Regions from separate parts of the Duganella rhizosphaerae genome, predicted to be linked through region 2. Evidence: predicted binding sites of a transcription regulator. Region 2 holds the regulator's gene; each other region holds the start of a gene.
The links. The regulator LexA, encoded in region 2, represses DNA repair genes until DNA is damaged. The targets are predictions, from matches to a motif close to ACTGTATNNNNATACAGT.
Positions count from the first base shown of each region.

Region 1: RUGAMON1_RS25780 (error-prone DNA polymerase) is a predicted target of LexA. The motif match lies at 7,677-7,694, and genes of this name have one in related genera.
Region 3: RUGAMON1_RS00410 (PA0069 family radical SAM protein) is a predicted target of LexA. The motif match lies at 9,197-9,214, and genes of this name have one in related genera.

Region 1 is NZ_BPWK01000015.1:58,321-69,061, forward strand. Features, by position in the region: gene RUGAMON1_RS25755 (tetratricopeptide repeat protein) at 1-272, opposite strand, end outside; gene RUGAMON1_RS25760 (bifunctional 2',3'-cyclic-nucleotide 2'-phosphodiesterase/3'-nucleotidase) at 338-2,434, opposite strand; gene RUGAMON1_RS25765 (DUF3443 family protein) at 2,739-4,460, opposite strand; gene RUGAMON1_RS25770 (DUF2844 domain-containing protein) at 4,471-4,932, opposite strand; gene RUGAMON1_RS25775 (TonB-dependent receptor plug domain-containing protein) at 5,072-7,354, opposite strand; gene RUGAMON1_RS25780 (error-prone DNA polymerase) at 7,698-10,741, shown strand, end outside.
Region 2 is NZ_BPWK01000015.1:173,232-183,972, forward strand. Features, by position in the region: gene purF (amidophosphoribosyltransferase) at 1-713, shown strand, start outside; gene RUGAMON1_RS26310 (cystathionine gamma-synthase family protein) at 769-2,013, shown strand; gene RUGAMON1_RS26315 (hypothetical protein) at 2,073-2,567, shown strand; gene lexA (transcriptional repressor LexA) at 2,572-3,210, opposite strand; gene rpsF (30S ribosomal protein S6) at 3,501-3,887, shown strand; gene priB (primosomal replication protein N) at 3,918-4,223, shown strand; gene rpsR (30S ribosomal protein S18) at 4,239-4,529, shown strand; gene rplI (50S ribosomal protein L9) at 4,564-5,016, shown strand; gene RUGAMON1_RS26345 (replicative DNA helicase) at 5,138-6,523, shown strand; gene RUGAMON1_RS26350 (DUF47 domain-containing protein) at 6,598-7,224, shown strand; gene RUGAMON1_RS26355 (inorganic phosphate transporter) at 7,257-8,267, shown strand; gene RUGAMON1_RS26360 (hypothetical protein) at 8,308-8,694, shown strand; gene RUGAMON1_RS26365 (TetR/AcrR family transcriptional regulator) at 8,671-9,270, opposite strand; gene RUGAMON1_RS26370 (nuclear transport factor 2 family protein) at 9,343-9,798, shown strand; gene RUGAMON1_RS26375 (DUF2306 domain-containing protein) at 9,795-10,637, opposite strand.
Region 3 is NZ_BPWK01000001.1:86,623-97,363, forward strand. Features, by position in the region: gene RUGAMON1_RS00370 (DUF2760 domain-containing protein) at 1-175, opposite strand, end outside; gene RUGAMON1_RS00375 (methyl-accepting chemotaxis protein) at 459-2,198, opposite strand; gene RUGAMON1_RS00380 (HD-GYP domain-containing protein) at 2,456-3,544, opposite strand; gene RUGAMON1_RS00385 (chemotaxis protein CheW) at 3,568-4,044, opposite strand; gene RUGAMON1_RS00390 (response regulator) at 4,244-4,873, shown strand; gene RUGAMON1_RS00395 (sensor histidine kinase) at 4,970-6,625, shown strand; gene RUGAMON1_RS00400 (Hpt domain-containing protein) at 6,622-6,984, shown strand; gene RUGAMON1_RS00405 (hybrid sensor histidine kinase/response regulator) at 6,981-9,140, shown strand; gene RUGAMON1_RS00410 (PA0069 family radical SAM protein) at 9,274-10,398, shown strand; gene RUGAMON1_RS00415 (O-methyltransferase) at 10,390-10,741, opposite strand, start outside.

The DNA of each region.
Region 1 (10,741 bases), 110 kb from region 2:
GCGGCCTGCTCGAACAACTTCAGCGATTGCGCCCGTTGCTCGGGACGGGTTTGATACAGCAGCGCCAGCTCGCGCTGCGCCACCGGCATGTTCTGCGCCGACCACGCCATCAGCTTGCGCTCGGCGCCGGCGTCGGCCTGCTGCATGGCTTTCATGCCCACCGTCTCGATTTGCGCCGAGTTCGGCTTTTCCTGTTGCAGCTGGCAGCCGAACAGGAACACGCCGGCCAGCAGGCCGATTAACGCTACGCCAGGATAATTTTTGACTTGCATGTTAGTGACCTCACGATAAGCGGAGCCGGCGTTCACCGGCCCCGCGCACCACGCTTACATTACATTTACTTGCTCAGATCCACCGAGTACTTGGCGAAGCCGCTGGCGTCCAGCGCGCCTTCGGCCGTCACGGCGGTGATGCCGCTGCTCTTGGCCAATGCCAGATGGCCAGGCGCCGAACGCAGAATCACCGGACCGGCGGTCGCCACCTTGACGAAGCTCCAGCTACGCGCGCTGCCGTTGCCGGCCAGCGTGACCTTGCCGCTGGCCGCGCCTTGCGCCGTCAGGTAGTTGCTGACCACGGTCTGGTTGGCGTCCGGCGACTTGATGATGGTCTTGCTGCCGTCGATGCCGGGCACGGCGCCGCCGCCGCCCGCGCGGTAGTCGTTGGTGGCAACGATGAAGTCGTCACCTGCGGCCACGGCCTTGCCCAGGTAGCTCAGGTTGACGATGCGGCTGCCCACCGGCTTGGTCACGTCGATCTGGTAGGTCAGCGCATTGTTTTCGGCGTAGAACACGTCGTAGTTGTAGATCGTGCCGTACGACGGCACCAGGTCCTGCTCGGTGGTCTTGGCCGGGTCGATCTGGCCGAACTGCTTGGCCGCCGTTTCCAGCCAGGCCTTCAGGTCGGAACCCTTGATCTTGACCGCCTGCAGGTTGTTGTTGCTGTACAGGTAGAGGTCGCCAGGATTGCGCACTTGCAGGCCGATCGGCGCAGCGGCGCTGGCGCCCGGCGCGACGTCGGTGAAGTCGGAAGGACCGTTGCGACCGGCCTTGAACGGCGCGCTGCACGAGATCACCGGGATGTTCTTGTAGCTGGCGATGGTGGCGTCGGTGCTGGCGGCGATGAATTTCTTCACGTAGTCCAGCTGCGCCTGGTTGACCAGCTGGATCGCGCTGACGTCGCCGACCAGCGAGAAGTAGGCCGACATTTCAAAGTCGGTGGTCACGCCCAGCGGCTGCTTGGCGTAGGCGATGGTGGCCGCGTGCTCGGTGGCGACGATGGGCGCGATGGCAGGATCGGCCTTGACGTTGGTGACGCCGTCGGTGTACTTGAAGCCGCGCGATTCCACGCTGGTCTTATCCTGCTGCACCACCCACTTGCCGCCGGTGAAGACTAAGGTCAGCTTGATGATGCCCAGACGGCGGCCCCAGCTTTGCGCCATCACCGTCGGCACGCCGTTGACGAAGCCGTTGACGGCGTCGATCTTGGCGCTGGCCGGGAAGGCGGCGAACGATGGATCCAGCGCGGCCGCGCCGGTCTCTTTGCCTTTCGGGAAGATCAGGTGCGAGTGGCCGATCAGCAGCGCGTCGATGCCGGTGCTGGTCAGGTGATAGCTGCCGTTTTCCATTTTCGGGCTGTAGGCGCTCGGGTCCAGGCCGCCGTGCGACAGCGCCACCACCAGGTCGGCGCCCTTGGCGCGCATCTCCGGCACGTACTGCTTGGCCGCTTCCTGCACGCCGGTCACGGCAACCTTGCCGGCCAGGTTCTTCTGGTCCCAGTCCAGGATCTGCGGCGGCACGAAGCTCATGATGCCGATGTTGAGCTTGACGTCGACCTTGGTGCCGTCCAGCTTGGTGGCGCTGAAGGTGCGCGGCAGCAGCGTGTACGGCTGCACGATGGGCTTGTTGCTGGCGACGCCGGTGACGTTGGTCAGCACCAGCGGGAAGGCCGGCGCGCCGCAGCTGCCGGCCGGCTTGTTCACGCCCGGAATGCCGAAGTCGGTATTGGTGATCTGGCTCAGCAGCGGCAGGCCGTAGTTGAACTCGTGGTTGCCGAAGCCGCCGCCGTCGTACTTCATGGCGTTCATGACTTTGTGCACGGCCATGGTGTCGGTGCAGGCGATCGGCTTGGTGACGGCTTGCAGGTCGCCCAGCAGGGTGCCCTGGATCACGTCGCCGTCGTCCAGCAGCACGTTGTTCGGGTTTTCGGCGCGCGCCGCGCTGACCAGGGTCGAGGTGCGTTCCAGGCCCAGGCTGGTGTCTTCCGCCAGTGAGTAGTAGTTGTAGCTCATCACATTGGCATGGATGTCGGTGGTCTCCATCAGCGCCAGCGTGACGGTCGTGCCTTCCGCGATCGCCGGCGGCGGCGTGTAGTCGCCGCCGCAGCCAACCAGACCCGCTGCCGTCAACGCAGCCAACATCACCAGATTTGTTTTCATTACACCCTCAAATTAAGAAAATTCAAGGTGGCGACTGTACACAACGCGCATGACATGGCCGTGACAAAACGCAAACAATTGGCGCGATTTAACAGGGGGGTGTCGCGATTTCGCGATACCGCTCGGACCTCGCTCGCTATTCTGGCAATTCGTGCCGGGGCCACAAACCGCTGGCGCGCGCAGAGATGCATCAGCCTTCGACCAGACACCCACGGAGAGAAGGCAGGCAAAACCCAAAAGATGGACCACAACAGCGGCTCTGACGGCAGCGCTTATCGGGCGCTGCCGGCAATGTCGGACTATCCTAATATGCCCACAGCGGCCCGGTCTTGCCGTTGACGGCGCCCCCCTCGAACACCACGAACACGCGGCGGCCGTAGAAGAAGGGCAATCCCCAATCAAAGTCATTGCCGGCGTTGGTGCTGCTGCCCACCGTGCCGCCGACCTGCGCCGCCCAGATGGTCGACGCCAGTTGCACCAGGTTGGCGACGTTGAAGTTGACCACGCCGCTGGCGCTGCCGTCGGCCGCCGCGTTGGTGGCGCTGAGCGAGAGCGTCGCAGCAGGGCAATAGAAATCCCCTCCCGAGCAGGTGCGTATCGTGCTGTCGCTGAAGAAGTAGCCGTTGGAGCCGCTGTCGATGAAGCTGGCGCTGTAGGTCTTGCCCTTGTAGGTGGTGCTGAAGTCGCCGCCGCCGTTGGTTTTGTACAGCGTCTCGCCGGCGATGGTGTTGTTGCTCTGGGTGTTGACGCCGAAGATCAGCGTGCCGCTGACCGAGCTCAGGCCGGCCGTGCCGACGCTGGGCAGCACCACCAGCACGCCGTTGTTGTTGACCGCGAACGAGGCCACCGGATTGCTGACCTGCGACGCCAGCGCCATGCTGCTGGCGGTGCAGCCGTTGCTGGTGCAGGCGTAGTAGGCGCCGCTGACCGCGGATCGGGCGCAACTGTCGCCGCAGTCCTGCTTGAACAGGCCGACGCCGAGCACGCCCTTGGCGCCCAACGCCGCCAGCGTGCCGAGGTTGTTGCCGGCGCTGCTGCAACTGGACGGCGTGGCCGCGTAATTGGCGCCGCTGTCGGCGATCACCTGGATCGAAATGCCGGCCGCCTTTTCGTCCGCCAGCCTGACGTCGGCCTGGCGCACCGCGCCCCAGGTGTAGCCGCTGATGAACTTGCCGCATTCGCCGGCATCGGCGCCGGACGGCGTCTTCACGGCCGGCAGCTTCAGCGCCGCGTCGAGCGGGGCCAGCAGGCGCAGGCCGTAGGAGCCGGTGTCGAGCAGCACGTGGTCGATGGTCTGGCAGATGGTGGTGCCGGGCTGGCACACCGTCACGCTGACATACGGAATATTGATCGCGCCGTTGATGCCGGTGGGGCCGCTGTCGACCACGATGGCGGTGCTGTTGCTCAGCGGCGCAGTCACGCTGAGCGCGGCGCTGGCGTTGACGTTGCCGCCGTCGCCGCTGCAGGACAAGGTGTAGACAAAATTGCCCGCCGCGTTGGGCACGACGCTGATCGAGCCCGAGGTGGCCCTGGCGCCGCTCCAGGCGCCGCTGGCGGTGCAGCTGCTGGCGTTGGCCGAGGACCAGCTCAGCGTCGAAGTTTGCGCGGTGGTGATGCTGGCCGGCGCCAGCGTCAGGTTGACGGTGGGCGAGGGCGGCGGCGTGCTGACGACCACGCTGGTGGTCTTGCTGACGCCGCTGCAGGTGACGGTGTAGAAGGCGGTGCCGACCGCGCCGGCCGTGACGGTCTGCGAACCGCTGTTGTCCAGCGCACCGCTCCACGCGCCCGAGGCGGTGCAGCCGGTCGCGCTGGGATTGCTGACGCCCCAGCTCAGCGTGATGACCTGGCCGACGGTGGTGGCGGTCGGCGTGGCGCTGATGCTGACCACCGGCGTGACGGTGGCGGCGGCTTGGGTTGTGGTGCTGGTCGCGGCGGTGCTGCTGTCGCCGCCACCGCCGCCGCATGCGCTGAGGATCAGCGCGAGCATGAGCAGCAGCAGCCGGCCGGTGGGGAGAAAGCGGACCATGCGCGTATTCCTATTCCAGGGTGGAAGTATCGAAGCCGGCCGGCAGCGCGCTCGGTATCCACGCATGGCCGGCATAGGCGCGCATATGGCCGGCGGAGACGATCACCATGTCCGATTGTTCGACCGCCAACTGCGAGTGCCCCGCCTTGGGACGCTTGCCGGCGGCGCCGGTCAGCACCGCGAACTTGTCGCCCAGCAGGGTGCGCAGATCGGGCAGGGCCGGTCCGCTCCAGCTGACGGCGAACACCGTGCCCTGAGCGCTCACGTATTCGCGCACGACGGTGCCGCTATCGAGCGTGCTCTGGCTGACGGTGTAGACCGCCGTGCTGTCGGCGTTGGCCGCCGCGAGGCTGCGCGCGCCCTGCCGGACCGGCGTCGTACCGAAATTGGAAGGGGCGCTGCCCAGTGCGGCATAGGCCAGCGCGCCTTGCAGCAGGGGGAGTAACAACATGAGTAAGAGTGCGCGGCGCATGAAACGCTCCTGTGCCTGAGATGCAGGCAGTTTAGAACGACAGCGGGTTGGATAGCGTTAGCGATATGTAAGCAAACGTTACGGCCATCGCCAACGAAAACGGCGCCCGCAGGCGCCGTCGATTCCATGAACAGGAAGCTTAGAACTTGACGTACAGGCGGCCGAAGTAGGAGGCACCGTTCAAACCGAACTGCACGCTTTCATACTTGAAACCGTTGTCGGTCTGGTCGGCGTTCTGCGACGTCGGCTTGACGTTGAAGATGTTGTTGCCGCCGAAGGTGAACTTCATGTTCTTGTTGATGCTGTAGGTGAAGCTCAGGTCGGCCGAGGTTTTCGACTCGTAGTGCTGGTTCGGCACGCCGGCTGCCGTACCGTCGAAGGTGCCCAAGGTCTGTGGACCGAAGTGGATGATCTTCAGGTCGCTTTCCCACGGGCCGGTCACGTAGTCGAAGCCCAGCGTGGCCTTGGAACGCGGCGCGCCCTGCTCGATGTACAGGCGTTCCTTCTCCGACAGCAGCACGTCCTCGAAGCCCTTCAGCGAAGCCGGCGCGTGGATGCCGGTCACTTCCGTCTTGCTGACGTTGAGCGCCAGGAAGGTGGTCAGCTTGTTGGAGCCGAAGTTGGTCTTGTGCGAAGCGGTCAGGTCCAGGCCCTGGGTCTTGGTGTCGACCGAGTTGACGAAGAACTGCGCTTCGCCCACGCCCAGCTTGGCCAGGCGCTCGGCCAGGTCAGGGTAGGTGTCGGCATTGAAGCGGCCCGACAGCACGATGCGGTCCTTGATCTTGATGTTGTACAGGTCGGCGGTCACGGAGACGGCGGCGTTCGGCGTCCAGGTGGTGCCCAGCGTGAAGCTGGTCGACTTTTCTTCCTTCAGTTTCGGGATGCCGGCCGCGTTGGCGACGGTGCCGCCGTTGGGCGCCAGCACCACGTCGGTCGCCACGCCGCCGATGAAGTCGGTGAAGGTCGACGAGAAATAAACTTGTTGCAGCGACGGCGCGCGGAAGCCGGTGCTGCCCGAACCGCGCAGCAGCACGCTGTCGGCCACGCGCACGCTGCCGGCCAGCTTGCCGGTGACGGTGGAGCCGAAGTCGCTGAACTTCTCGTAGCGCAGCGCGCCTTGCAGCTTGACGATCTTGCTCAGGTCCGCTTCCAGGTCGAGGTAGGCGGCGGTGCTGTGGCGCTTGGCGTTGACCTGGTCGGCCGGCTGGAAGCCGGGGAAGCCCTGGCTGCCGGCGTTGCCGCCGAAGCCGATGCCGTCGACGTCGTTGTACGAGCCCGGCTCGCCAGCGAAGATCTTGTAGTTCTCGCTGCGGTATTCGCCGCCGAAGGCGACGTTCAGGCCGTCGCCGACCAGGCCGTCGTAGTAGTGGTTCAGGTCGAGGTTGGTGGTCAGTTGCTGGAACGAGAAGCCGCCCGCGTCGAAGCGGTCCGGGCTGATGCCTTTGCCGCCGGCCAGCAAGTCCTTGTTGGCGATCGAAGCGTTGATCGTATGGCTGATGTTGTAGCGCATCTTGTTGTAGCCATAGGTCTGCGACAGGTCCAGGTTCCAGTCGCCCACGGTGCTGCGGTGGCCGAGGATGGCGTACTGGTCGTCGATGTCGGCGTTGATGAACGGCACGAAACCGTTCGGGTACATGGCCGCCGAGTTGCGGCTCGGGATGTCGTCGGAACCGATGCCGCCGCGCGCGAAGGCGGCGCTGGAGGCGTTGCGGGTCTGGCCGCCGGCGGTGAAGTACAGCTTGCCGGTGCCGGTGGTCGGCAGTTCGCCGTTCAGGTAGATGGTCTGGTTCTTGGTCTTGGTGTCGCCGATGATGCGCGGGTTGTCGGCTTCGGCGCGGTTGGAGCGGCCGCGGTCCAGGTATTCGCCGGTGATGCCGAGCGTGCCGCCGTTGCCGATCTCAAAGCCGCAATAGGCCGAGGTCATGTAGTTCTTGCCGTCGCGCTTGGAGTATTCGCTGAAACCGGCGACGGCTTCGCAGCCCTTGCTTTTCTTCAGGCCGATGTCGATCACGCCGGCGATGGCGTCCGAGCCGTACTGGGCGGCGGCGCCGTCGCGCAGCACCTGCACGTCCTTGATCGCCAGCAGCGGGATGGTGTTCATGTCGGTGCCGGTGTTGCCGCGGTTGCGGGCGCCGAACAGGTTGACCAGCGCGGTGGTGTGGCGGCGCTTGCCGTTGACCAGCACCAGGGTCTGGTCGGAACCGAGGCCGCGCAGCGCGGCGGAGTCGACCAGGTCGGCGCCGTCGGAGCCGCTCTGGCGGGTCGAGTTGAACGATGGCGAGATGTAAGTCAGCGTTTGCGCCAGGTCGAACTGGCCGCCTTGTTCTGTGGACTTGCTCATCGGGATGATATCGACCGGCACCACGGTGTCGGTGGACGACGTGGTCGCGCGGCGCGAGCCGACTACGCTGACCGATTGCATGGGGGTGTCTGGCTTGGCTTCCTGCGCGGTCTGCGCGAAAGCGGATGGTGCGAGGCTGAGGGCGGCTGCGCCGTAAAGGCTGAGCAGTACTGCATGACGTAATGGCGTGTTGGCGAACAAGTTTTCTCTCCCGTGAAAAAACCGATTCTAGTCAAATAGCTCATCAGCACATGACTTTTTTGATAATTTTGCATTCAAACTTTATTTACTGTTGTTTTGCCGCGCCACAGTGGTGTCGGCACTACGTAATGCTACGTAGTGCCATAGTTTTAGCCAATTATTGCTTCATCTATCAGGTAGTAATTGGCGTACGGTGTATTATACTGTATAAAAACACAGTATCATGATGCCGATCACCACACCGACCACGCAAGGCTTGCCGGCATATGCCGAGCTGTTCTGCCTGACCAATTTCTCCTTCCTGCAAGGCGCCTCCAGCGCCGAGGAGCTGGTCGCGCGCGCCGTGCAGCTGGACTACGCCGCCCTGGCCATCACCGACGAATGCTCGCTGGCCGGCGTTGTGCGCGCTCACGCCCAGGCCAAGGAGGCCGGCCTGCCGCTGCTGATCGGCAGCCATTTCCACCTGAAGCATCCCGACGGCAGCCCGGCCTTGTCGCTGATCGCGCTGGCGCAGGATCGCGAGGGCTACGGCAATCTCTGCGAACTGATCACGATAGGGCGCAACCGGGTCGCCAAGGGCAGCTACCTGCTCACGCCGGCCGACCTGGCCGCGCCGCCGCCGGCCTACGCTCATCTGAAAGGCTTGCCCGGCTGTCTGATGATCCTGCTGCCGCATTACCCGGCCTTCCAGCCGGACGATGTCGACCGCCTGCATGCGCAGGCGGCGTGGATGGAGGTGACGTTTCCGGGCCGTAGCTGGATGGGCCTGAACCTGTTGCAGCGCGCGCTGGACGAGGCGCACCGCCTCAGCATCGACGAGGTGGCGCTACAGCACGGCATGCGCGTGGCGGCGCTGGGGCATGTGTGCATGCACGTACGCTCGCGCAAGCCGCTGCATGACACCTTGTGCGCGGTGCGGGTCGGCAAGCCGGTGGCCGAGTGCGGCTACGCGCTGGCGCAGAACGCCGAGCAGCACCTGCGCTCGCGGCTGCGGCTGGCGAACCTGTATCCGCCGCAGGCGCTGGCGGAAACGCTGAGCATTGCGCAGCGGTGCAAATTTAATCTGAGCCAGCTGCGCTATGAATATCCGCGCGAGCTGGTGCCGGCAGGCCACACGCCGGCCAGCTATCTGCGGCAGGAAGTGTATGCCGGCGCGCTGCGGCGCTTTCCGGCCGGCGTGTCCGACAAGGTGCGCGGGCAGATCGAGAAGGAGCTGGAGCTGATCGCGGAACTGAAATACGAGCCGTACTTCCTGACGGTCTACGACATCGTCCGCTTCGCCCGCTCGCAAAACATCCTGTGCCAGGGCAGGGGATCGGCGGCCAACTCCGTGGTCTGCTATTGCCTCGGCGTGACCGAGGTCGATCCCGAGCGCAGCAATATGCTGACCGGGCGTTTCATTTCCAAGGAGCGCAACGAGCCGCCGGACATCGACGTCGACTTCGAGCACCAGCGGCGCGAGGAAGTGATCCAGTACATCTACAAAAAATACGGGGCGGACCGGGCCGCGCTGGCGGCTGTCGTCATCAGCTACCGTCCCAAGAGCGCGCTGCGCGACAGCGGCAAGGCGCTCGGGGTGGACCTGGCGATCGTCGAGAAGGTGGCCAAGGCGCACCACTGGTTCGACAGCCGCAACGACCTGCTGGGCCGGCTGGCCGAGTGCGGACTGGACCCGGAATCGCAACTGGCGCAGCAATGGGCGGCGCTGGCGATCGCCTTGCTGGGCTTCCCGCGCCACCTGTCGCAGCATCCCGGCGGCTTTGTCATCTCGCACGAAAAGCTGTCGCGGCTGGTGCCGATCGAGGCCGCCACGATGGAGGGGCGCTGCGTGATCCAGTGGGACAAGGACGACCTGGAGGAGCTGGGTCTGATGAAGGTGGACGTGCTGGCGCTGGGCATGCTGTCGGCGCTGCGGCGCGCGCTGGCGCTGGTGGGTGAGCAGCGCGGCGAGCAATTCGAGATGCAGGACATCCCCAAGGAGGACAAGGCCACCTACGCGATGATGTGCGAAGCCGACACCATCGGCGTGTTCCAGATCGAATCGCGCGCGCAGATGAGCATGCTACCGCGCCTGCGGCCGGATAAGTTCTACGACCTGGTGATCGAGGTCGCGCTGGTACGGCCGGGACCGATCCAGGGCGGCATGGTGCATCCGTATTTGCAGCGGCGCATGGAGCGCGAAAAGGTGCATTGCCCGCCCGGCCTGGAGGAGGCCTTGGCCCGTACGCTGGGCGTGCCGATCTTCCAGGAGCAGGTGATGCAGATCGCCGTCATCGCCGCCGGTTTCACCGAAGGCGAGGCCGACCAGCTGCGGCGCGCGATGGCCGCATGGAAGCGCAAGGGCGGCGTCGACAAATACCAGCAGCGCATCATGGACGGCATGACGGAGCGCGGCTACGAGGCATCGTTCGCGGCGGCGATCTGCGAGCAGATCAAGGGTTTCGGCGAATACGGCTTCCCCGAATCGCACGCCGCCAGCTTCGCGCTGCTGACCTATGCCAGCTCCTGGCTCAAGTGCCACGAACCGGCCGCCTTCCTGTGCGCCTTGCTCAACAGCCAGCCGATGGGCTTCTACAGCCCGTCGCAACTGGTGCAGGACGCCAGGCGCCACGGCGTGCAGGTGCGCGAGATCGACGTCACCGTCAGCGGCTGGGATTCCTCCCTGGAGGAACGGGTGGGCCGGCGCGGCCAGCCGGCGGTGCGGCTGGGCCTGTCGCTGCTGAAGGGCATGCGCGCCGAAGCGGCCGAGCGCATCGAGCAGGCGCGCGCGCGGCAACCGTTCGCCAGCGTGGCCGACCTGGCGCGCCGGGCCGACCTGGACCGCCACGACCTGCAAGTGCTGGCCGGCGGCAACGCGCTGCAACATCTGGCCGGCAACCGGCGGCAAGCCTTGTGGCAGGCGGTCGGCGCCACGCCGGACAAGGATCTGCTGCGGCCGACCACGCCGGACGAGGAGATCCCGTTGCTGAAGCCGCCTACTGAGGGTGAGGAAATACTGGGCGATTACCGCTCGCACGGGCTGACGCTGGGCCGCCATCCGCTGGCGCTGCTGCGTCCCAAGCTGCTGGAGCACCGCTTCCTGCCGGCGTCCACGCTCAACACCTACACCAACGGCATGCTGGCGCGCGCCTGCGGCATGGTGACGGTGCGGCAGCGTCCCGGTACGGCCAAGGGCGTGTTGTTCATCACCATCGAGGATGAGACCGGCAACGTCAACGTCATCATCTGGCCGTCGCTGGTGGAGCAGCAGCGGCGCGAAGTACTGAG
Region 2 (10,741 bases):
TCTACGCCACCCGCCTGAAAATGGGCGAGTACCTGGCCGAGAAGATCAAGCGCGAGTTCAAGGATGGCGAGATCGACGTCGTCATGCCGATTCCGGATTCGTCGCGTCCCGCCGCGATCCAGCTGGCGCTGGCGCTGAACGTGGAATATCGCGAAGGCTTCATCAAGAACCGCTACATCGGCCGCACCTTCATCATGCCGGGCCAGGCCGCGCGCAAGAAGTCGGTGCGCCAGAAGCTCAACGCCATCGCTTCCGAGTTCAAGGACAAGGTCGTGCTGCTGGTGGATGACTCCATCGTGCGCGGCACCACCAGCCGCGAGATCGTGCAGATGGCGCGCGAAGCCGGCGCCAAGAAGGTGATCTTCGCTTCGGCGGCGCCACCGGTGATCTTCCCCAACGTGTACGGCATCGACATGCCTACCCGCGACGAGCTGATCGCCTACGGCCGCAGCACCGAGGAAGTCTGCCGCGAGATCACCGCCGATCACCTGGTGTACCAGGACATCGACGCGTTGAAGCGCGCCATCTCCGACGTCAACCCGGCGCTGAAGAACTTCGAGGCTTCGTGCTTCGACGGCGTCTACGTCACCGGCGACATCTCCAAGGACTACCTGGACAAGCTGGAGTACGCGCGCCACCATCCGAAGGCCGCCGGCCCCGAGGACGCTGGACGCTCGCAACTGAATCTGAATCTCGCGACCGCCGAAGGCTGATGTCGCGCCCGGTGCGGATCATTCCGCACCGGGCTTTTTTTTTGACTGCTTGAACATGAACGACAAGAAAAACTACGGCTTCACCACCACCATCCTGCACAACGATCGCCAGAAGGGCATCGAGCACGGTTCGCTGCACAAGCCCATCCACACTTCGGTCGCCTTCGGTTACGCCGACGCGCGCCAGCTGGCGTCGGTGTTCCAGGGCAAGGAGCCGGGCTTCCGCTACGGCCGCCAGGGCAACCCGACCATCTCCGCGCTGGAGGACAAGGTCAACCAGATGGAGCAGGGCGTCGGCACGATCTGCTTCGCCACCGGCATGGGCGCGATCGGCGCCGTGTTCCAGTCGCTGCTGCGCGCCGGCGACCATGTGGTGTCGTCGTCTTTCCTGTTCGGTAACACCAACAGCCTGTGGCAGACCACCATGGCGCAGGGCGTGGCCGTGTCGTTTGTCGACGCCACCGATGTCGCCAACGTCGCCGCCGCCATCACCGAGCAGACCCGCGTGGTGTTCGTCGAGACCATCGCCAACCCGCGCACGCAAGTGGCGGACCTCAAGCGCATCGGCGAGCTGTGCCAGCAGCGCGGCATCCTCTACATCGTCGACAACACGATGACCACGCCTTACCTGTTCCGTCCGAAGTCGGTCGGCGCCGGCCTGGTGGTCAACGCGCTGACCAAGTCGATCGGCGGCCACGGCAACGCGCTGGGCGGCAGCCTGACCGACACCGGCGCCTACGACTGGACCCGCTTCCCGAACATCTACGAGAACTACAAGAAGGCCGCCCCGCTGCAATGGGGGCTGGCGCAGATCCGCGCCAAGGGCCTGCGCGATTTCGGCGCGTCGCTGGCGCCGGAGGCGGCGCACCACATCGCCGTCGGCGCCGAGACGCTGGCGCTGCGCATGGAGCGCACCAGCGCCAATGCACTGGCGCTGGCCACGCTGCTGGAGGCGGACGAGCGCGTGGCCGCCGTCCACTACCCGGGCCTGGCGTCGCACCCGCAGCACGCCATCTCCAGCGAACTGTTCCGCAGCTTCGGCTCGCTGCTGAGCTTTGAGCTGAAGGACGGCATCGATTGCTTCGACTTCCTGAACCGCCTGAAGCTGGCGATTCCAGCCTCCAACCTGGGCGACACGCGCACGCTGATCATCCCGGTCGCGCACACCATCTTCTACGAGATGGGCGCCGAACGCCGGGCGTCGATGGGCATTGCCGAATCGCTGATACGGGTGTCGGTCGGCATCGAGGATACCGACGATCTGCTGGACGACTTCACCTGCGCACTGGAAGCTTGCTGAGCTCCGCGCCGAGTTGTGATAATCTAAGCTTTCAATTTTGCTAAGCGGGAGGAGGCGTTATGAGAGCAGCATGGGTACTTGCCTTGACCGTGCTGTCGAGTAACGCCTTCGCCGACGACCAGGCTCGCCGCCTCGCGCGGCAAGCCGAGATCGAGTACTACACCAGCCGCTACGACGGCGCCGAAATCTCGCTGGCCCGTTTCAACTGCCAGCTTCCCAATATTCCGATGCGACCGGCCTTGGCCGGCGGCCCTGCGGTGACGCAGGCGCTGGCCGCGTGGCACAGCTGCTACGAGCAGTTCCTTGCCAATTACAACGCCGCGCTGCCGGTCGGCAAGAGCATTCCTCCCGACCTGGCCGACCTGATGACGGACGATGAAATGGACGCCGCACAGGCCTTGATGAGCGAGGTGTTCGTGCGGGTGGCGGACGAGGCCAAACGCCAGGCGGATGCGGTCACGCTGGCGCAGGCCGCGTGGGAAGGCCGGCGCGGCGACATCGCCCTGAGCGCGCGCGACCTGTCGCACCTGCCGGAGACGGCCGGCAAGCGCTAGGAGTTTAGTGCCAGCTGCGCATCAGGCCGACGGCCAGGCCTTCCAGTGCGAACTCGTCGGCTTCAGGATCGACCTTGATGATCTTGAAGTCCGGGTTTTCCGGCAGCAGTTCGACGACCGAGCCGGTCTTGCGGTAGCGCTTGACGGTGACGTCGTTGCCGATGCGGGCCACGACGATCTGGCCGTTCTTAGCGCTGTCCACCTTCTTCACGGCCAGCAGGTCGCCGTCCATGATGCCGGCGTCGCGCATTGATTCGCCGCGCACCTTCAGCAGGTAGTCCGGCTTGGAGGAGAACATGGCCGGGTCGACGCTGTAGCTGGTCTCCAGGTTTTCCTGCGCCAGGATGGGCGAGCCGGCGGCCACGCGGCCGATCAGCGGCAGCGACATCATCAGCGACACCGGCGCCTTGGACGCGGCCGGTTCGGCGTGCACGCCCAGCAGGCGGATGCCGCGCGAAGTGCCGGCGGCGATCTCGATCGCGCCCTTGCGCGCCAGCGCCTGCAGATGCTCCTCGGCCGCGTTGGCGGATTTGAAGCCCAGTTCATTGGCGATTTCGGCGCGGGTCGGCGGGAAGCCGGTGTTTTCGATGGCATCCTTGATCAGATTGAGAATTTGTTCCTGTCTTGCTGTGAGCTTGATCATAGAGTGCTTTGGGCCTGTGTATATAGACAGTCTGTATTTTTGTACAGTGTGAAGCGAAATGCAAGGGAATTTGTTGCTTAGCACGAAATAATTTCATGGTGGGGTCAGATCTGACATTCGGACACGGCCTCGACCGTGGCGCCGCATTACGGTCGAGGCCGTGTCCGAATGTCAGATCTGACCCCGGATTGTTTTTTGCCGAAAAAGCTGCTATAGTCGCGGGCTTACCTCTTCCCACACCTGTCTTGACGCCAGGGTGGGCTATATTCACAGTCCTTAAGGGAGTTTGCATGCGTCACTATGAAATAGTATTTATCGTCCACCCGGACCAGAGCGAGCAAGTGCCCGCCATGATCGAGCGTTACAAAGCCTCGGTAACCACCCGCGGCGGCGCCGTGCACCGTGTTGAAGATTGGGGCCGTCGTCAGATGGCTTACTCGATCCAGAAACTGGCTAAAGCACACTACATCTGCATGAACATCGAATGCGACAACGAGACCCTGGTCGAGCTGGAAACCGCCTTCAAATTCAATGATGCCGTGCTGCGTCACCTGACCGTCAAGATGAAGAAAGCGGAAACCGCTCCTTCGCCGATGATGAAGTCGGTACAACGTGAAGATGCAGCGAAATCGCATCGCACCGAAGCTCCAGCAGTTGCTGCTGCTCCTGCGGCCTAATTGTTCCAGAACCGAGCTGAACCAGCTCCAGTGAATTTTAGCCAATTCGTTGCCTTGATCACCGAACGGGACGCCTTGCGCTACACCCCGGCCGGCATGCCGATCGTGAACGCTGTACTCCAGCACCGATCCCAGCAGATGGAGGCAGGCATCGCCCGATTGAGCGAGTTTGAAATTTCCGCGGTTGCCGCGGGCGAGATTTCAGGCCGCTTCAGTCAGGCGCCACTGGCAGGCATGTATCAGTTCACCGGTTTTCTGAACAAGAAGAATCGCAATAGCAAAAGCCTGGTGTTTCACATCATTGATTTTAGTGCTGTCCCAGACAGCTCAATTTAGATACAGGAGCCTAAAATGGCATTCGGTAAAAAGTTCGACAAAAACAAGCTCAAGCTGAAAGAAAAGCGCAAGCAACAGAACCCTTTGTTCAAGCGTAAGAAGTTCTGCCGCTTCACCGCCGCAAACGTAGAACAAGTTGACTACAAAGACGTCGACACCCTGAAAGACTTCGTCCAGGAAAACGGCAAAATCATGCCAGCACGTCTGACCGGTACCAAGGCGCACTACCAGCGTCAAGTTGACACCGCAATCAAGCGCGCTCGCTACCTCGCGCTGCTGCCTTACACCGATCTGCACCACGCTTAATCGCGTCGTCTAGATAAGATCCTGGAGAAGAACTATGCAAATCATTCTGTTAGAAAAAGTCGTCAACCTGGGCAACCTGGGTGAAGTCGTTAAAGTTAAAGACGGTTACGCACGTAACTTCCTGATTCCGCAAAAAATGGCTCGCCGCGCTACCGCGTCCGCCGTTGCTGAATTCGAAGTCAAGCGCGCTGAACTGGAAAAAGCCGCTGCTGAAAAGCTGGCTGCTGCTCAAGCCCAAGGCGAGAAACTGAACGGCATGACCGTGACCGTTTCGCAAAAAGCTGGTGTTGACGGCCGTCTGTTCGGTTCCGTGACCAACTTCGACATCGCTGAAGCGTTGACCAAAGCTGGTTTCGCTGTTGAAAAAGCTGCTGTGCGCATGCCTACCGGTCCTCTGAAGACCGTTGGCGAGCACCCAGTCAGCGTTGCTCTGCACACCGACGTGGTGGTGGAAGTGACCGTTGCTGTCGTAGGCGAAGCTGCCTGATATTTGACCGGACGGCGACGTCTGGTCGGTATAGCAACACATTGAAAAAGCCGGGCTTGCCCGGCTTTTTTCTCGTCATAAATTTGTAATACGGCCCAAGCAAGCAGGTATAATTCGCGCCATGAACGCCCCCTCCGATCCGCAAGTAGATTCACTCCGCGTCCCGCCGCATTCCATCGAAGCAGAACAGTCCGTCATCGGCGGCCTGCTGCGCGATAATGCGGCGTTCGACCGCATTGCGGATATGATGCATCCGGAAGACTTTTACCGCTACGACCACCGCATCATCTACGAGCAAGTCGTCAAGATGATCAACGCGTCCAGGCCGGCCGACGTCATCACCGTGTTTGAAACCCTGACCCAGCTGGGCAAAGCGGAGGACGTGGGCGGCCTGACCTACCTGAACGCGATGGCGCAAAACACGCCATCGGCCGCCAACATCCGCCGCTATGCCGAGATCGTCCGCGATCGCTCCATCCTGCGCCAGCTGATCACGGTCGCCGACGAAATCTCCGGCCAGGCCTTCAGCCCGCAGGGCAAGGAAGTCAAGCAGATGCTCGACGAGGCCGAATCGAAGATCTTTGCCATTGCCGAGCAGGGCGCCCGCGGCGCCGCCGGCTGGATCCCGGTGCAGCCGCTGCTGACCCAGGTGGTCGAGCGTATCGACGAACTGTATTCGCGCGAGTCCGGCTCCGAGATCACCGGCGTGCCGACCGGCTGGATCGACCTCGACCGCATGACCTCCGGCCTGCAGCCGGGCGACATGGTGGTGGTGGCCGGCCGCCCGTCGATGGGCAAGACCGCGTTCTCGATGAACATCGCCGAGAACGTCGCGGTGGAAGAAGGCCTGCCGGTCGCCGTGTTCTCGATGGAGATGGGCGGCGTGCAGCTGGCCATGCGTATGCTCGGCTCGGTCGGCCAGCTCGACCAGCACCGCCTGCGTACCGGCAAGCTGAACGACGAGGATTGGCCGCGCCTGACGCACGCCATCCAGAAAATGAACGACGCCCAGGTGTACATCGACGAGACGCCGGCGCTGAACCCGATCGAGATGCGCGCGCGCGCGCGCCGGCTGTCGCGCCAGTGCGGCAAGCTCGGCCTGATCGTGGTCGACTACCTGCAGCTGATGCAGGGCTCCACCCAGGGCGACAACCGCGCCTCCGAGATCTCGGAAATCTCGCGCTCGCTCAAGGGCCTGGCCAAAGAGCTGCAATGCCCGGTGATCGCGCTGTCGCAGCTGAACCGCTCGCTGGAGCAACGCCCCAACAAACGTCCCGTCATGTCCGACCTGCGCGAATCCGGCGCTATCGAGCAGGACGCGGACGTCATCATCTTCTTGTATCGCGACGAGGTCTACAACCCGGACTCGCCCGATAAAGGAACGGCCGAGATCATCATCGGTAAGCAGCGTAACGGCCCGATCGGTTCGGTGCGCCTGACCTGGATCGGCCAGTACACCAAGTTTGGCAACTACACCGGTAACCTGGCGCTGTACCAAGGCGACTAAGCCAGCACGATTAATCTTTACGCCGTCCTTACCCGGGACGGCGATCTGCAGTAATTAATGGAACGGAGAATAAAATGTTTGGACGTTTGATGCCCACCGAGGGCAAATTTTTTGACCTGTTTAACCAACACGCCGAGCTGTGCGTCAAAGGTGCAAAAGAAATGCTGGGCCTGATGTCCAATTTCGACGATCTGGAAAATCGCGTGCACGCGATCGAGAGCATCGAAAAGCAGGCCGACAAGATCACCTACGCCACCGTCGACCTGCTGCACAAGACCTTCATCACGCCGATCGACCGCGACGACATCCACAAGCTGATCACCCGCATGGACGACATCCTCGACCTGCTGGAAGACGCCGCCCAGACCGTCTCGCTGTACGACCTGCATTCGGTCACGCCGGAAGCCAAGCGCCTGGCCGAGCTGGTGCTGGCCTGCGCCGAGAAAGTGCGCGACGCCGTGGCCCTGCTGCACAACATGGACAACTCGCGCCAGATCGTCGCCATCTGCGAAGAGATCGACCGCCTGGAATCGGACGCCGACCACGTGATGCGCGCCGCCATGTCCAAGCTGTTCCGCGACGAACCGGACGTGCGCAACCTGATCAAGATGAAGGCCATCTACGAGATCCTGGAAACCGTGACCGACCGTTGCGAAGATGTGGCCAACATCATCGAAGGCATCATCGTCGAAAACGCATAACGCATAATAACTACACCAAAGAATAGTCCAACATGCATACCCTACAAATCAGCATCTACGTGCTGGGCATCCTGATCGCCCTGGCGCTGGTGTTTGACTTCATGAACGGTTTCCACGACGCCGCCAACGCGATCGCCACCGTGGTCTCGACCGGCGTGCTCAAGCCGCAGACGGCGGTGGCCATGGCCGCGTTCTTCAATTTCACCGCGATCTTCGTGGTCGGCCTGCACGTGGCCTCGACAGTGGGCAAGGGCACCATCGATCCCGGCATCGTCGATCAGTATGTGATCTTCGGCGCGCTGGTCGGCGCCATCGTGTGGAATCTGTTCACTTGGTACTACGGCATTCCCTCGTCGTCCTCGCACGCGCTGATCGGCGGCCTGGTCGGCGCCGCGGTGGCCAAGTCCGGCACCAGCGCGCTGGTCGGCGGCGGCCTGCTGAAGACGGTGCAGTGGATCATCCTGTCGCCGCTGATGGGCTTTGTGTTCGGCTCCATCATCATGCTGATCGTGTCGTGGATCTTCGTGCGCTCGACGCCGCGCCGGGTCGACAAGTGGTTCCGCCGCCTGCAACTGGCGTCGGCCGCCGCATACAGCCTGGGCCACGGCGGCAACGATGCGCAGAAAACCATCGGCATCATCTGGATGCTGCTGATCGCGGTCGGCCAGGTGCCGGTTGGCGACACGGCGCCGCCGCTGTGGGTGGTGATTTCGTGCTATACGGCGATCTCGTTCGGCACGCTGTTCGGCGGCTGGCGCATCGTCAAGACCATGGGCCAGAAGATCACCAAGCTCAAACCGGTGGGCGGCTTCTGCGCCGAAACCGGCGGCGCGCTGACTCTGCTGATCGCCTCGCACTTCGGCGTGCCGGTCTCGACCACGCACACCATCACCGGCGCGATCGTCGGCGTCGGTTCGGCGCAGAAGATGTCGGCGGTGCGCTGGGGCGTGGCGGGTAACATCGTGTGGGCCTGGGTGTTCACCATCCCGGCCTCGGCCTTCGTGGCCGCGCTGGCCTGGTGGGTCGGTCACCACATCATGTAAAAACCAGGGAGCTTCGGCTCCCTTTTTTGATGGACGCAGCATGCAGAAAATCGAATTTGCGCAGTTGATGCAACTGGCCCGGGCTTCGGCAGCCGTGACGGCTCCGTGCAGCTGCAATACCGTTACGCTGGCGGCCTGGCAACGCTTGCCGACCTCGCTGGAGCTGGACCGCTTCGAAGAAGTCGGCACGCTGATGGACGACCCGTACGACGAGCCGACCTTCGCCGAATATCACCCACACGGCACGCGCTACGATAGCGAGGACGCGCCGATCGCGCCGCGCTACTATCCGTGCAACCTGAGCCAGGTCGCGCGCTGCCTGAACTGCGGCCGCCACTACCTGCGCTACAACGAGGCCGGCGGCTACTTCACCGAACTGCGCATCCGCGCCTTGCAGCCCCAGTTACTGGTCGACGCCGCCCTGTAGTCCCAGCATCCGCGCCGCCATCGCGCGCGCCAGCACGGCCGGCGCGGGGACCTCTATCGGCAGATCCGTGAAAGCCTCGTCGATCGCCAGGTTGGCCAGGCCGTGCGCCAGGCTCCAGCCGGTCAGTGCCAGCTCCGGCCCACGCGCCGCGTCGAAAGCGGTGGCCGCCGTGACCAACACAATGAATGCGCTCTCGGCCGCCTGCTTCAAATCCGGGTGGCGGGATTTTTGCGCCAGCAGCGGGCCGAACATCAGGCGGAACTGCGCCGGCCGCGCCCGGGCAAATTCGACATACACCTCGCAGATATCCATCAGCCGCTCGCCTTGAGGGCGGGCAAGGTCGCGGTCCGCCGCCGCCATGGCCGCGGCCAGCCCGGCGAAGGCGCGCGCCGCCACCGCCGCCAGCAATTGCTCGCGGCTGGCGAAGTGGTGGTAGGGCGCCGCGTGCGATACGCCAGCCGCCTTGGCCACTTCGCGCAAGGTGAGCGCCTGCGCGCCATTCTGCGCGAGCAGGGCGTCGGCGACATCGAGCAGGCTGTCGCGCAGATTGCCGTGGTGGTAGGGTTTGCTGGTCATAAAGTTATCTTGACATGAGAAAGATATCATCGCACTATACAGATCTTTCCAGTGTAAAGATTGGAGTTTGCCATGTACCACTTTATCGTCGGCCGCAAGCTGCGGCGCGCTTTTGGGGATATCAACGCCGGCGCCTACGAGCGGGTGCTGCCGCAGTTCGCATCCGCGCACCGTCACGTGATGCACGGCCATCATCCGCTGGCGGGCGAGCGCCGCACGCTGGCGTCGACCACGCAGTGGTACGGGCGGCTGGCGCGGCTGCTGCCGGGCTTGCGCTTCGAGATCGACGCCGTCGCCGTCACCGGCTGGCCGTGGCGTACGGTCGCCACCGTGACGTGGAAGGACCGCTTCACGCTGCCCGACGGCAGCAGCGGCTCCAACCAGGGCGTGCATGAATTCGAACTGCGCTGGGGCCGCGTCAGCAAGCTGGAGGTCCACTGCGACACGGCGAAGCTGGAGCGCTACTGCCGCGCCATGGCCGCCAGCGGTATCGCCGAGGCCGCCGCCGAGCCGATCAGTGACGCCTAGGAAATGTGGGGCAGCCACATGGCCATGCTGGCGCCGAAAATCCCCACGCCCATTGCCAGCGTCAGCAGCGTCAGGCCGGCCGCCGCGGCCAGCTTGTGCGCAGGACTTCCAAGCTCGCGTGCGCGCAGGTAGAGTTCCAGCAGCGCCAGCGGCAGCAGCGATTCGCCGAATACCAGCACGTTGAGCGCCGGGCCGGTGAAGGTCTTGGGATCGAAGCCGACCGGACCACCATTGACCAGGATCCAGAACAGCAGGCCGACGCGGAAAAACCAGCTGCCGCTCACCACCAGAAACAGCCGCAGCGCCCAGCGCCGGTGGGCGTCCAACCGGCGCGCGAGCGCGTGGCGTACCGCCATCACCGCGCACAGCGTAATCAGCACGGCGTTTAGTGTGGTGCCCCAGTGCTGGGTGATGTCACCGGCCGCGTTGCGGGTCCAGACCATGTAGGCGCCGGCGATGCCGGTGACGATGGAGACCGCCACATAGACGCGCCCGTTCCAACGGTGGAACGCCGGGAAGCGCGCCCGTACCGCCGGGATCAGCTGCAACGGTCCGGCCAGCGTGACGAGGGCGGCGATCGCCAGGTGCGCGGCCAGCGCGGAGTTGCCCGCGCGGTCGCCGGGGACGTAACCGACCGGCAGCACCTTGTTCCAGCGCATCCAGTCGTCCGCCGCGACAGCGCCGCCATAGAACGACACGATATAGGTCAGGAACACCGCCTGGCCGGCCGCCATCACCGCGAACCAGAACGCGGCGGCGGCCTTCAGCGCCTGGCCGGCGCGCATGCGCAGCTTGCGGCCATAGGGCATGGCGCCGTTCGTCATCAGGGTATCCGACATCTCACTCCTCCAGGGTTGTGCTTCGCCGCACGCCGGCGCCGCATCGGAATATGGCCGAAGGCGCCGCTGCACGCCAGCCATATCCGACCAACGACGACGCTTTC
Region 3 (10,741 bases), on a different contig from region 2:
CAGGTGCGGGCGCCGGGGCAGGTGCTGCAACGGGAGCGGCGGCCGGTTGTGGAGCGTCGTCCATGCGGGCCAGGCGGGCGGCGTAGTCAGCGTCGGACAGCGCGCGGAAAAACGCGCCGATGGCGATGGAGATCCTGCTAAAAAACGACGGCAATGGTTGAGTCGAATTGTTCATTTTGTTTGCTCGTATCGGGTGAGCCGGGACGCCGCATCGGCGGCATCCTGGCGAGGTGTGGGTTGGGGGCGCGCGTGGCGCGGGGAAATTCCGTCCCCCGGAAGCCCTGCATGATACCAGCTCGGCCACTTGGTTCCCAAGAAGGCAAGCATGCACCTTTGATATTTCGCTTGATTTCATCATTTTAAGCGTTTGAAATACTGTGTTTGCGTACAGGATTTTGTTGCCGAACCCGGTCCTGGACGCGAGCCGGCCCCGGGTTCCACTGGAACGATACTTTTTGCTAGAACTCTTCCCAATCAGCCACAGCCGCTTGAGTGTTTGAACCAGCTGAACGCGCACGTGTCGTAACGCTGGTCAGTCGAGGCCGCGGCGTAGGGTTTGTTGCCACGACCTTCATGGCGGAGCTCGGTGTTTTACGCGGCTGTGCTGTCTGATGCGTATTTTCCTGATCCCCGCTTCCCTTCCGCGTTTTGAAGACGCTCACTGTCTGAACCAGGTTCGCGGCTTGATCCCGCAGCGATTCCGCCGCCGCCGCCGCCTCCTCGACAAGTGAGGCGTTTTGTTGGGTCACGTTGTCCATCTCGATAATGGCCTGGTTGACTTGCTCGATTCCCGCAGATTGCTCGAGGCTGGCGCTCATGATCTCCGCAATCATGTCGGTCACTTGTTTAACGCTGCTGACAACGTCCGCCATCGTCTGGCCTGCGTCATTGGCGAGCTGTGTTCCGATATCGACGCGGTGTACCGAGTTATCGATCAACGCCTTGATTTCTTTGGCGGCGCTCGCGCTTCGCTGGGCCAGGTTGCGTACCTCCGAGGCAACCACGGCGAAGCCGCGACCTTGTTCGCCGGCCCGTGCCGCTTCGACTGCCGCATTCAAGGCCAGAATATTGGTCTGAAAGGCGATCCCATCTATGACGCTGATGATATTCACAATTTCCCGCGATGCGGCGCTGATGGAGCTCATGGTGCCAACCACCTGGTCGACCACGGCGCCTCCTTTCGTCGCAAAATCGGATGCTGTGATCGCCAGCGCGTTCGCCTGGCGGGCATTTTCCGCGCTCTGCCTGACCGTGGACGTCAGTTCCTCCATCGACGACGCCGTTTCCTCCAGCGAGCTGGCTTGCTGCTCGGTTCGGCTCGACAGATCGTTATTGCCGGAAGAGATTTCCGCCGCCGCCACGGAGACCGTTTCGGAATCCCGACGGACCGAGGTCACCACAGTCGATAGAGAGATCTGCATCCGCTGCAACGCTGCCAAGACGCTACGGGTGTCCTCTGACCGTACAGGAAGTACACAGCTGAGATCGCCATCAGCGACTTTGGTTACCGCTTCACACAGAACCATTGGTTCGGCGCCCAAGGCTTTTAACAGACTCCTTGAAATGAGCATGCCGGCTGCGACCGCCATCACGACAGCGATTGCACTGGCGAGCAGCAGTAGGGTTCTCGACGCAGCAAAGTCTTCGCTCGCCTCTTCAATCAGTTGGGCGGAGCGCGCCGCCGTCAACTCGGCATACTCGTTCGAGACGGAAATTAATGTGGCCAGCAACGGCCGGCACTCCTCGTTCATTTTGATGATCGCCTCGGCCTTCTTGTCGTGCAGCGCAAGATCCACGATGGCCAGGGCGACGGGCGCATATAGCTTTTCAGTGCTGTCGATTTTGCCGATCAGACGGCGGGCATCTTCGGAAACGGAACTGTCCTTGGCCAGCTCATTGAGCGCCTGAAGATTTTTAATCACATCCGATTGCGCCTTGGCGACAATCTTTGCCTCCGCATCGCGCTCGACCGGATTGGTGAGCAGGACAAGATTTCTTGCTGCGATAGCGCGCAAGTCAACCGCCTCCCGTACCAGGTGAGCGTGTTCGGAGCGCGCGCGTACGCCGTTGACATAATGTTCGAAGTTCTTGAATTGATGCAGATAGTTGACAATGGAAAGGACAGCAATGCCGATCAGCAGTAGCGTCATGGCGCCGAATGCGATTGCAAGCTGAGCTCGTACGGATAGTTTTTTCATGGTATTCCCCAGTGTGGTAACGAATTCCCTTGCACGTGGTCGTAGCAGACCTTGCGCTCAGGAGGTGTTCGATCATTGACGATGACGCTGATGACGATGCTTGGGCGGCACGGGGATGGGGTGCCAGGACGATCAATCTTGATGCTTGTGGTGAAGCGACAGCTGTTTTTTCAGATAATCTCGTTGCGGTATGCGGATGCGGTCGGCGCGGTCTGGGCCTTTAAGTGGTGCGGCTCGATATCCGGATATGTTCCGGTTCATACATAGGGAGCGGCAAGTTCGGGTTCGCAGCCTTGCTCCGCATGGTCTGCTCCGGCCTTGCTATACCGGTGTTGAATAGCCAGCAATTCTGCCTCGTCGCGGAATAGTGCCGTGACGCAGACGGGGTCAAAATGTCGGCCGCTCTCCGCTTGCATGGTGGCGCGCGCCTTCTCGAAGGACCAGCTGCTTTTATAGGAGCGTGCAGAACAGAGGGCGTCGAACACATCGGCTGCGGCCACGATGCGGCCGTACAGCGGAATATTGTCGCCAGCGAGGCCTTCGGGGTAGCCGCCACCGTCATAGCGTTCATGGTGGGTCGCGGCGATCTGGGCGCCGACCTGCAATAATGACGAGGCGCTGGAGGCCAGGATGTCGGCGCCCATGCGCGTATGGTTGCGCATGATAACGAGCTCCTCCGGCGTGAGGCGGCCAGGCTTGAGCAGGATGGCGTCCGGCACGCCGAGCTTGCCGATGTCATGCATGGGCGCCGCGGTGCGGATCAGCTCGCACTCTACCTCGTCCAGACCGAGGTTGCGGGCGATCAGTTCAGCGAACGCGGCCATGCGCAGCAGATGTTCGCCGGTCTCCGAGTCGCGCACCGCCGCCGCGCGCGACAGCCGATAGATGGCCTCACGTTCGCGTTCTGCGATCTCGGCGGTGGCCAGCCGCACCTCTTCGGCCAACCTCAGCGCATGTTGCTCCAGTTGGCGCTGGGCCGCGCGCAGCGCCAGCAGATTGCCGACCCGGGCGTTGAGTTCGATAAAATTGACCGGCTTGGTCAGGAAATCGTTTGCGCTCAGACGCAGCGCTTCGTGCCGGATCTTGTTTTGGGTATCGGCGGTGACCATGACCAGCGGTGTATGCCGCTTTCCAGGCAGGTCGCGAAAACGGCGGAGGAACTCAAGACCGTTCATTTCCGGCATCATGTAGTCGACCAGCACCAGATCGGGATCATGGCCAGCGCACCAGTCCAGCGCGGCCAGCGGGTCTTGCATGGCGATGGGAGGCTGATCAGTCAGCATCTCCAGCATATGGCCAAACACCTCCAGGTTCGACTGGTTGTCGTCAACGATCAGGATGTTCATATGGCGTCCTTTTTCACGGGGTGTCAGGCGGCCAGTGCTGGCGCAGGTAATGTCAGCAGGTCGTGCAACATCGCCTCGATGTTCAGCATGATGAGCATGCGTTCGTCGATGCTGCCGACGGCCATGACATGGGCGCTGGCGGCCTGGTGCATTTGTGGCGCCGGCCTGATGTGGGCCGGCTCCAGTGCGACCACATCGGCCACGCGGTCGACCACAATGCCGGTGATCGCATCGGCGATGGATAGCATGATCACGACGGTGCTGTCGTTATAAGTCGGGGTGCCCACCCCCAGGCTGATGCGCAGGTCGATCAGCGGCACGATGATGCCGCGCAAATTGACGACACCCTTGATAAAGCCCGGCGTGTTGGCCAGTTGCGTGACGGGCCCATAACTGCAAAGTTCCTGGACCAGTGCGATATCGATCGCGTATTCTTCCCGGCCGAGCCCAAATACCAGATTGCTGCGAGTGGGCGTCTCGTTGGCGGTTACCGCGTCCATGCTGTACTCCCGATGTTGGCTGCATTCGCTGCAGCGGATTTAACGATTCGCCTCATACTGTCAGGTAAGCTGTCGACTCGGCGGCATAATGGCGACGGTCAATGATTTTTCGAGAATTCGTGTCGCCGGGATCGATTATAATGAATTTTGGTGAAAATGCTTAATTTGATTTATTTATTTATTTTGGTGCGAGGTGTTCGTGACTAGTAAGCGAAGCGATTCCCCCGAGGACGAGGTGTGCACCACGCAGCGCGCGGCGGAAATTCTGGGGGTTTCTGTCTCCTCGGTGCAACAGCTGGTCGAGGCCGGTATTATTGAGGCCTGGAAGACCAAAGGCGGCCACCGCCGAATACCGCTGCATGCCGTATTGCGCTACAAAGCCTCGCCCCAGTCGTCCAAATCAGTGCGGCCGGGCAATCTGAACGACGGCCCCGCAAGCGTGCTCGTGGTTGAGGATAGTCCGATGCAGCGAGCCATCTACGAGCGTCAGTTCGCCTCCTGGGGCTTGCCCGTCAGCCTGACGTTCTGCGAAAACGGCTACCAGGCCCTGATGGAGATCGCCCGCCGGCAGCCCCATGTGCTGCTGGCTGACATCGTGATGGAGGGCATCGACGGCTATGAAGTCATCAAGACTGTGCTTGCCGACCCGGAACTGGGGCACATGCATGTGGCGATGCTGTCGGGCTTGAACGAGGAAGAGCTTGACGAACGGGGCGGCGTGCCGCCGGGAGTCGTGTTCTTCCGGAAACCGATTAATTACGACGAACTGCGCGGATACATCAAAGCCTGCTGCGCCCAGCAGGCGCGGCGCAATCATCTGGATGGATAACCAATTTAATTAAATTTGACAAATAAAGCTGATGCGTGCAGCATGGGCACCTGCGTAATTATTTCTATCAGGTAACTACCAACAGCCGGAGGTGAGATGTGGCGTAAGCTATTGTTGCGGGTCGACATGCGCTGGCTGTTGCTCGGCTTTGCGCTGATTGTTACCGTGGGGACCTGGAGTCTGACCCTGCTTCAGCTGGACGAAGCGCGCAGGCTGGTGTTCAGCGACGCCCAACGCGACGCCACCACCCTGGTCCGCCTGTTTCGGGAGCATGCTACGCGCACGCTGGAGGCGGCCGACCAGGCCGTGGTCTTTCTGCGGTACCGCTACAACGCCGAGGGCTTAAAGCTCGATATCGCCCGCGAACTGCGCGACGGACTTGGCCCCAGCGACATCTACAACCAGTTCAGCATCGTGGACGAGCATTCGGACGTCGTGCTGTCCAACCTTCAGTTCAAGGTCACCAATGTAGCCGACCGCGAGCACATCCGCGTGCATCTGCAAGCCGACGACGACCAGCTCTACGTGAGCAAGCCGGTGTTGGGCAGGGTGTCGAACAAATGGTCGCTGCAACTGACGCGGCGCATCAGTTATCCCGACGGTCGTTTCAAGGGCGTCGTCGTGGCGTCGCTCGATCCGATGTACTTCACCCATCTGTATCATGATATCGACGTCGGCAGGCAGGGATCGATCGACCTCGTCGGCACGGACGGCATCATGCGCGTGCGGCGCGTCGGCAGCGACGACAGCCTCGGCAAGGATATCAGCCGTTCCGAGGTGTTTGCCGCGATGCGCGATCACGCCAGCGGCACGCTGATCCCCGAGCGATCGGCCGATGGCCGCTTGCACATCTACGCCTTCCAAAGACTGGATCGTTTTCCTTTGTATGCGGTGGTCAGCATTGACGTCGAGGAGCGTATGGCTGGCAATGAGGCGCAACGCAGACGTTCGCTGATGCTGGCGAGCTGTGCCACGCTGGTGACGCTGCTGTTCTCGGGGGCGCTGTACTGGCTGTCGTGCAGATTGGTTGCCAGTCGTGCTGTTGCCATCTCAGCCAACCTGGCCAAGTCGCGCTTCCTTGCCAATATGTCCCACGAATTGCGCACCCCCCTCAACGCCATCCTCGGCTACTCCGAGCTGCTGCAGCATGAACTGCAGGGCAGCCGCCTTGCCGGCTTTGCCGACGGGATTCATGTTGGGGGCATGCGGCTGTTGCGGCTGATCGACGCGGTGCTTGAACTCAGCGCGCTGGAATCAAGCTGCCAGCCGCTGCACCTGGAATCGGTGGCGCTGGCCGACCTGGGCAAACTGGCGCTGTCAGGGTATGAGGAAGCGGCGGCGAGCAAGGGCCTGCAGCTGACGTCGGCCACTGCGCCCGGACTGCCGGAACTTTGGCGATGTGATCGCGCCAAGCTCACGCGTGTGCTGGACATATTGCTCAGCAATGCGGTGGCGGCGACCAAGTCCGGCGCGGTCGCGCTTCGGCTGGCGCCAGGCCCCAACGGGGGACTGCGCTGCGAGGTCAGCGATACCGGTCCGGGTGTGCCGGAGGCGGTAAGGCAACGCATCTTCGAGAAATTCACGCAGGCCGACGACTCGGCTGCCCGTTGCAAAGAGGGCGCCGGACTGGGACTGGCGATCGCCAGCCAGCTGGTCGAGTTGATGCAAGGACGTATCTGGCTGGACGCCGGCGGCAACGGCGGCGCCCTGTTTATTGTCGAGCTGCCCAAGCAGCCGGAGGACAAGGCATGACAACCCACTACCTGGCGACTCGTCCGCAACTGCTGTGGGGCTTTTCTTGCGCCGACCGCGACTGTTTCCGGGCCTTGGGGCAAACCTTCATCGATACCGCCCCGGCGTGGATGGGGCGCTTGCGTCTGGCGCTCGGCAGCGGCGCCGCGGCCGACATCTGCGCCGCCAGCCACGGACTCAAGGGGATGACCCAACTTGTCGGGGCCGATGCGATGACGGCGCTGCTGCAAGAAGTGGAGCGCCGTGCGCGCGCCGACATGCCGATGCCGCCGTTGACGGCGCTGGAGCCGATGTTTACGCAAGTGATGCAAGAAGTAGCCCACAGCACGCTTCACTATGCCGGGGGAGATCGTCTGTGAAGGCCCTGGAGATGCGTGGCACGCTCATGGCGGTCGGCGTGGCCCTGTTGCTCTTGCTGGGGGTGACGACCCTGGGTGTTGCCTGGGTGTTGCGCGAACACGAGATTGAAGACTGGCAGCGAAACCTGAGCAGGCTTTCGCTGCAGCTGGCGGAAGGGACAGCGCTGATTATGGCGTCGGCTTCCGGCGTATTGAATGGCGTGACCGATGTGGTGCAGGCCGACCTGGCCTGGGGAGACGCGGCGACCCTGCGCGCTCCCCAGCTCTACCAATCCATGCGCGACAAGATTGTTGGGCTGCCGCAGGTTGACGTGGTCAGCGTGGCGGACGCCAAGGGAGATGTGCTGAACTTTACACGCAGCTATCCCGCCCCTGCGATCAACCTGGCCGACCGCGACTATTTCTCCTGGCACCGCAGCCATGCGGACATCAAGCCCTTCGTCAGCGCGCCGGTGCGCAACAAGGGCAATGGCAAATGGACTTTCTATCTGAGCCGCCGCCTCAATAATAACGACGGCAGTTTTGCCGGCGTCTTGCTGGTGGGGATCTCAACCAGCTACTTCACTGACTATTTCCGGCGCGTCAGTGACAGCCAGCATGCCTCCATCACCTTGTACGGTCCGGATCTGACGCTGCTGGCGCGCTGGCCGGAGGCGGATAATTTGACAGGGCAGAGCGTGCGCACCGGTATTACAGCGGCGGTGGTGAGCGCAGGCCTGGACAACGACGTCCGCATCACGCGGGGACCCCGCAAAGCCGCCGGTGACAAGCCGGTGTTTCGCATGGGCGCCGTGCGCAAGGTGCGGGACTATCCCTTGGTGATCAACACCACCATCACGGAAGAGCTGCTGCTGGCCGGCTGGTGGCGCAACTTGCGTCTGTTGTGTATGGTTTCATTGGCAGGACTGGTCGCGCTGTTCGCGGCGAGCTGGATGGTGCGCCGCTTGCTCCAGCGGCGCGACCAGGATGCGACGAAGGCGCGGCAACTGCGGCAGCAGGCCGAAGCCGCCAGTGAGGCCAAGTCGCGTTTCCTGGCGATGATGAGCCACGAGATCCGCACGCCGATGAGCGGCATCGTCGGAATGTCCGAGCTGATGCTGGAGGTGCCGCTCGATCCGGTGGCGCGTGGTTATGCGGAAAACGTGCACCGAGGCATGCGTGAGTTGATGGTTATCCTCAATGACGTGCTCGACTTCTCCAAGATCGAATCGGGCCGCATGACCTTGGAGATGCAAGTCTTCAATCCCGCGGCGCAGCTGGACGAAGTGCTGACGCTGCATCGGGCGGCGGCCGAGCGGAAGGGACTGCTGCTGGAAGTACGGGCCGGTGCCGGGCCGACTTGGGTGCTGGGCGATGCGGCGCGCATCCGCCAGGTATTGGGCAACCTGGTCAGCAATGCCATCAAGTTTACGCCATCCGGAAAGGTCGTTCTGGAATACGAGGCCGTGGTCGACAGCCGGAAAATGAGCTACTGGCACTTGCGTTACGCAGTCGTCGACCAAGGCATAGGCATTGACGCGTCGGCGCAGAAGCTGCTGTTCGAACCATTCAGCCAGGCCCATGGCGCCATCAGCGCCAGCTATGGCGGAACCGGCCTCGGGCTGGCGATCTGTCGGGAACTGGTTGTGCTCATGGGCGGCAATATCGGATGTGTCAGCAGTCCCGGAACCGGCGCCCGTTTCGAATTCGACTTGCCGGCCAAGCTGGCGCCGGCACCGGTCGGTGCGCCGTCGCCCGCGCTGTCCACGCCGCCGATGACGGCTACGCCGCAGGCGGCGCCGACCACGCGCCGCGTGTTGCTGGTGGAAGACAACGAAATGAATCGGCAGCTGGCGCACATTCTGCTGGCGCGGCTAGGCTGGCAGGTCGACGACGTTGCCGATGGCGAGCAAGCGCTGGACGCGTTCGCCCGGCAGCGCTACGATCTGGTGCTGATGGACTGTATGATGCCTGTGATGAACGGCTATGACGCCTGCCGCCGCCTGCGCGAGCGGGAAGCGGCAGCAGGCGCGCTGCATACAACGGTGATCGCGCTGACCGCCAGCGCGATCGAAGGCGATCGCCAGCGCTGTCTGGAGGCCGGAATGGACGATTACCTGAGCAAACCCTTCAGTGCCGCCGAGTTCAATGCGATGATGGCGCGCTGGCAGTCCTGAGCGGCCGATACACGGTTGACATTTCGCTTGATATCGCCATTCTAAGCGCCTAGAATACTGTATATGTATACAGTAGTTTGGTGCCGCGATGTCTTACAATGAAAACCACGATGAAAACAATCAAGAGCATGTGATGCTGCCGCCGCCTTCGCTGAAGGCGCAAAAAGGCCGTGGCGCGGTGTCGAACCTGCAAGGCCGGTTCGAGGTCCACGCCCGCGAGGCGTATGACGACGGCTGGGAACGCGAAGAGGAGGAAGCCGCGCCCTGGAAGACGCAGGTCACGGATGAGCTCTGCAAATCCATCCTCAGCCGCAACGCCTCGCCGGACTTGCCGTTCAGCGTCTCGCTCAATCCTTACCGGGGTTGCGAGCACGGCTGCATTTATTGCTTCGCGCGGCCGACGCACAGCTATCTCGGCCTGTCGCCCGGCATGGACTTCGAGAGCAAGATATTCGCCAAGGTCAACGCGCCGGAAGTACTGCGGCGCGAGCTGGCCAAGGCCAGCTACGAGCCGGCCTCGATCGCGCTCGGCGTCAACACGGACGCCTACCAGCCCTGCGAGCGCGAGCGCAAGCTCACCCGCCGCGTGCTGGAGGTGCTGCAGGAATGCCAGCACCCTGTTGGCCTGATCACCAAGTCCTCGCTGATCGAGCGCGACATCGACATCCTGTCGGCGATGGCGGCCCGGCAGCAGGCCGGCGTCGCCATCACGCTGACCACGCTGGATCCGGCCATCGCACGCACGCTGGAGCCGCGCGCCGCCGCGCCGGCACGCCGCCTGCGCACGATACGCACCTTGACCGACGCCGGTATTCCGGTCGCGGTCAGCGTCGCGCCCATCATCCCCTTCGTCACCGAGCCCGATCTGGAGCGCATCCTGGAGGCGGTGAAGGAGGCCGGCGCCGTCAGCGCCCACTACACGGTGCTGCGCCTGCCGTGGGAAGTGGCGCCGCTGTTCCACCAGTGGCTGCAAGCGCACTTCCCCGAGCGGGCCCAGCGCGTGATGAACCGCGTGCGTGAAATGCGCGGCGGCAAAGACTATGACAGCACGTTCGGCGCCCGAATGAAAGGCGAGGGCGTGTGGGCCGAGCTGATACGCCAGCGCTTCAAGATCGCCACCGAACGTCTCGGCCTGACCGGGCGCGGCAGCCGCTTTCACAACATGGACGCGTCGCAATTCACGCGTCCACTGGTGGTGCCGCCGCTGGGCGCGCGCGCCAAGGCGGCGGCCGATGCCGGTCAGTTGGATTTATTTTGAGGAGGCCATCACACCGGTGTAGACGGAAAGTTCGACATCTTCCGCGAACGGCAGCGACATGAACCCGGACTCAGGCGAGCGCACCAGCGCCACGTAGTCAGGATTCATGTCGGCGTTGTCCGCGATGACGAGCGCGCCTGGCCGCAGTCGGCTCCGCACCAGGCCGAGGATCTCCGGGTACAGCGCCTTGGCGCCGTCGAGCAGCAGCAGGTCGATCTGTTCCGGCAGACCGCTGGCGAGCGTTTCCAGCGCATCGCCAGCGCGGAGGTCCACCAGGTCGAGCAAGCCGCCTTGCTCCAGGTGGCCGCGCGCCCGCACCACCTTGGTCGGCTCGAACTCGCTG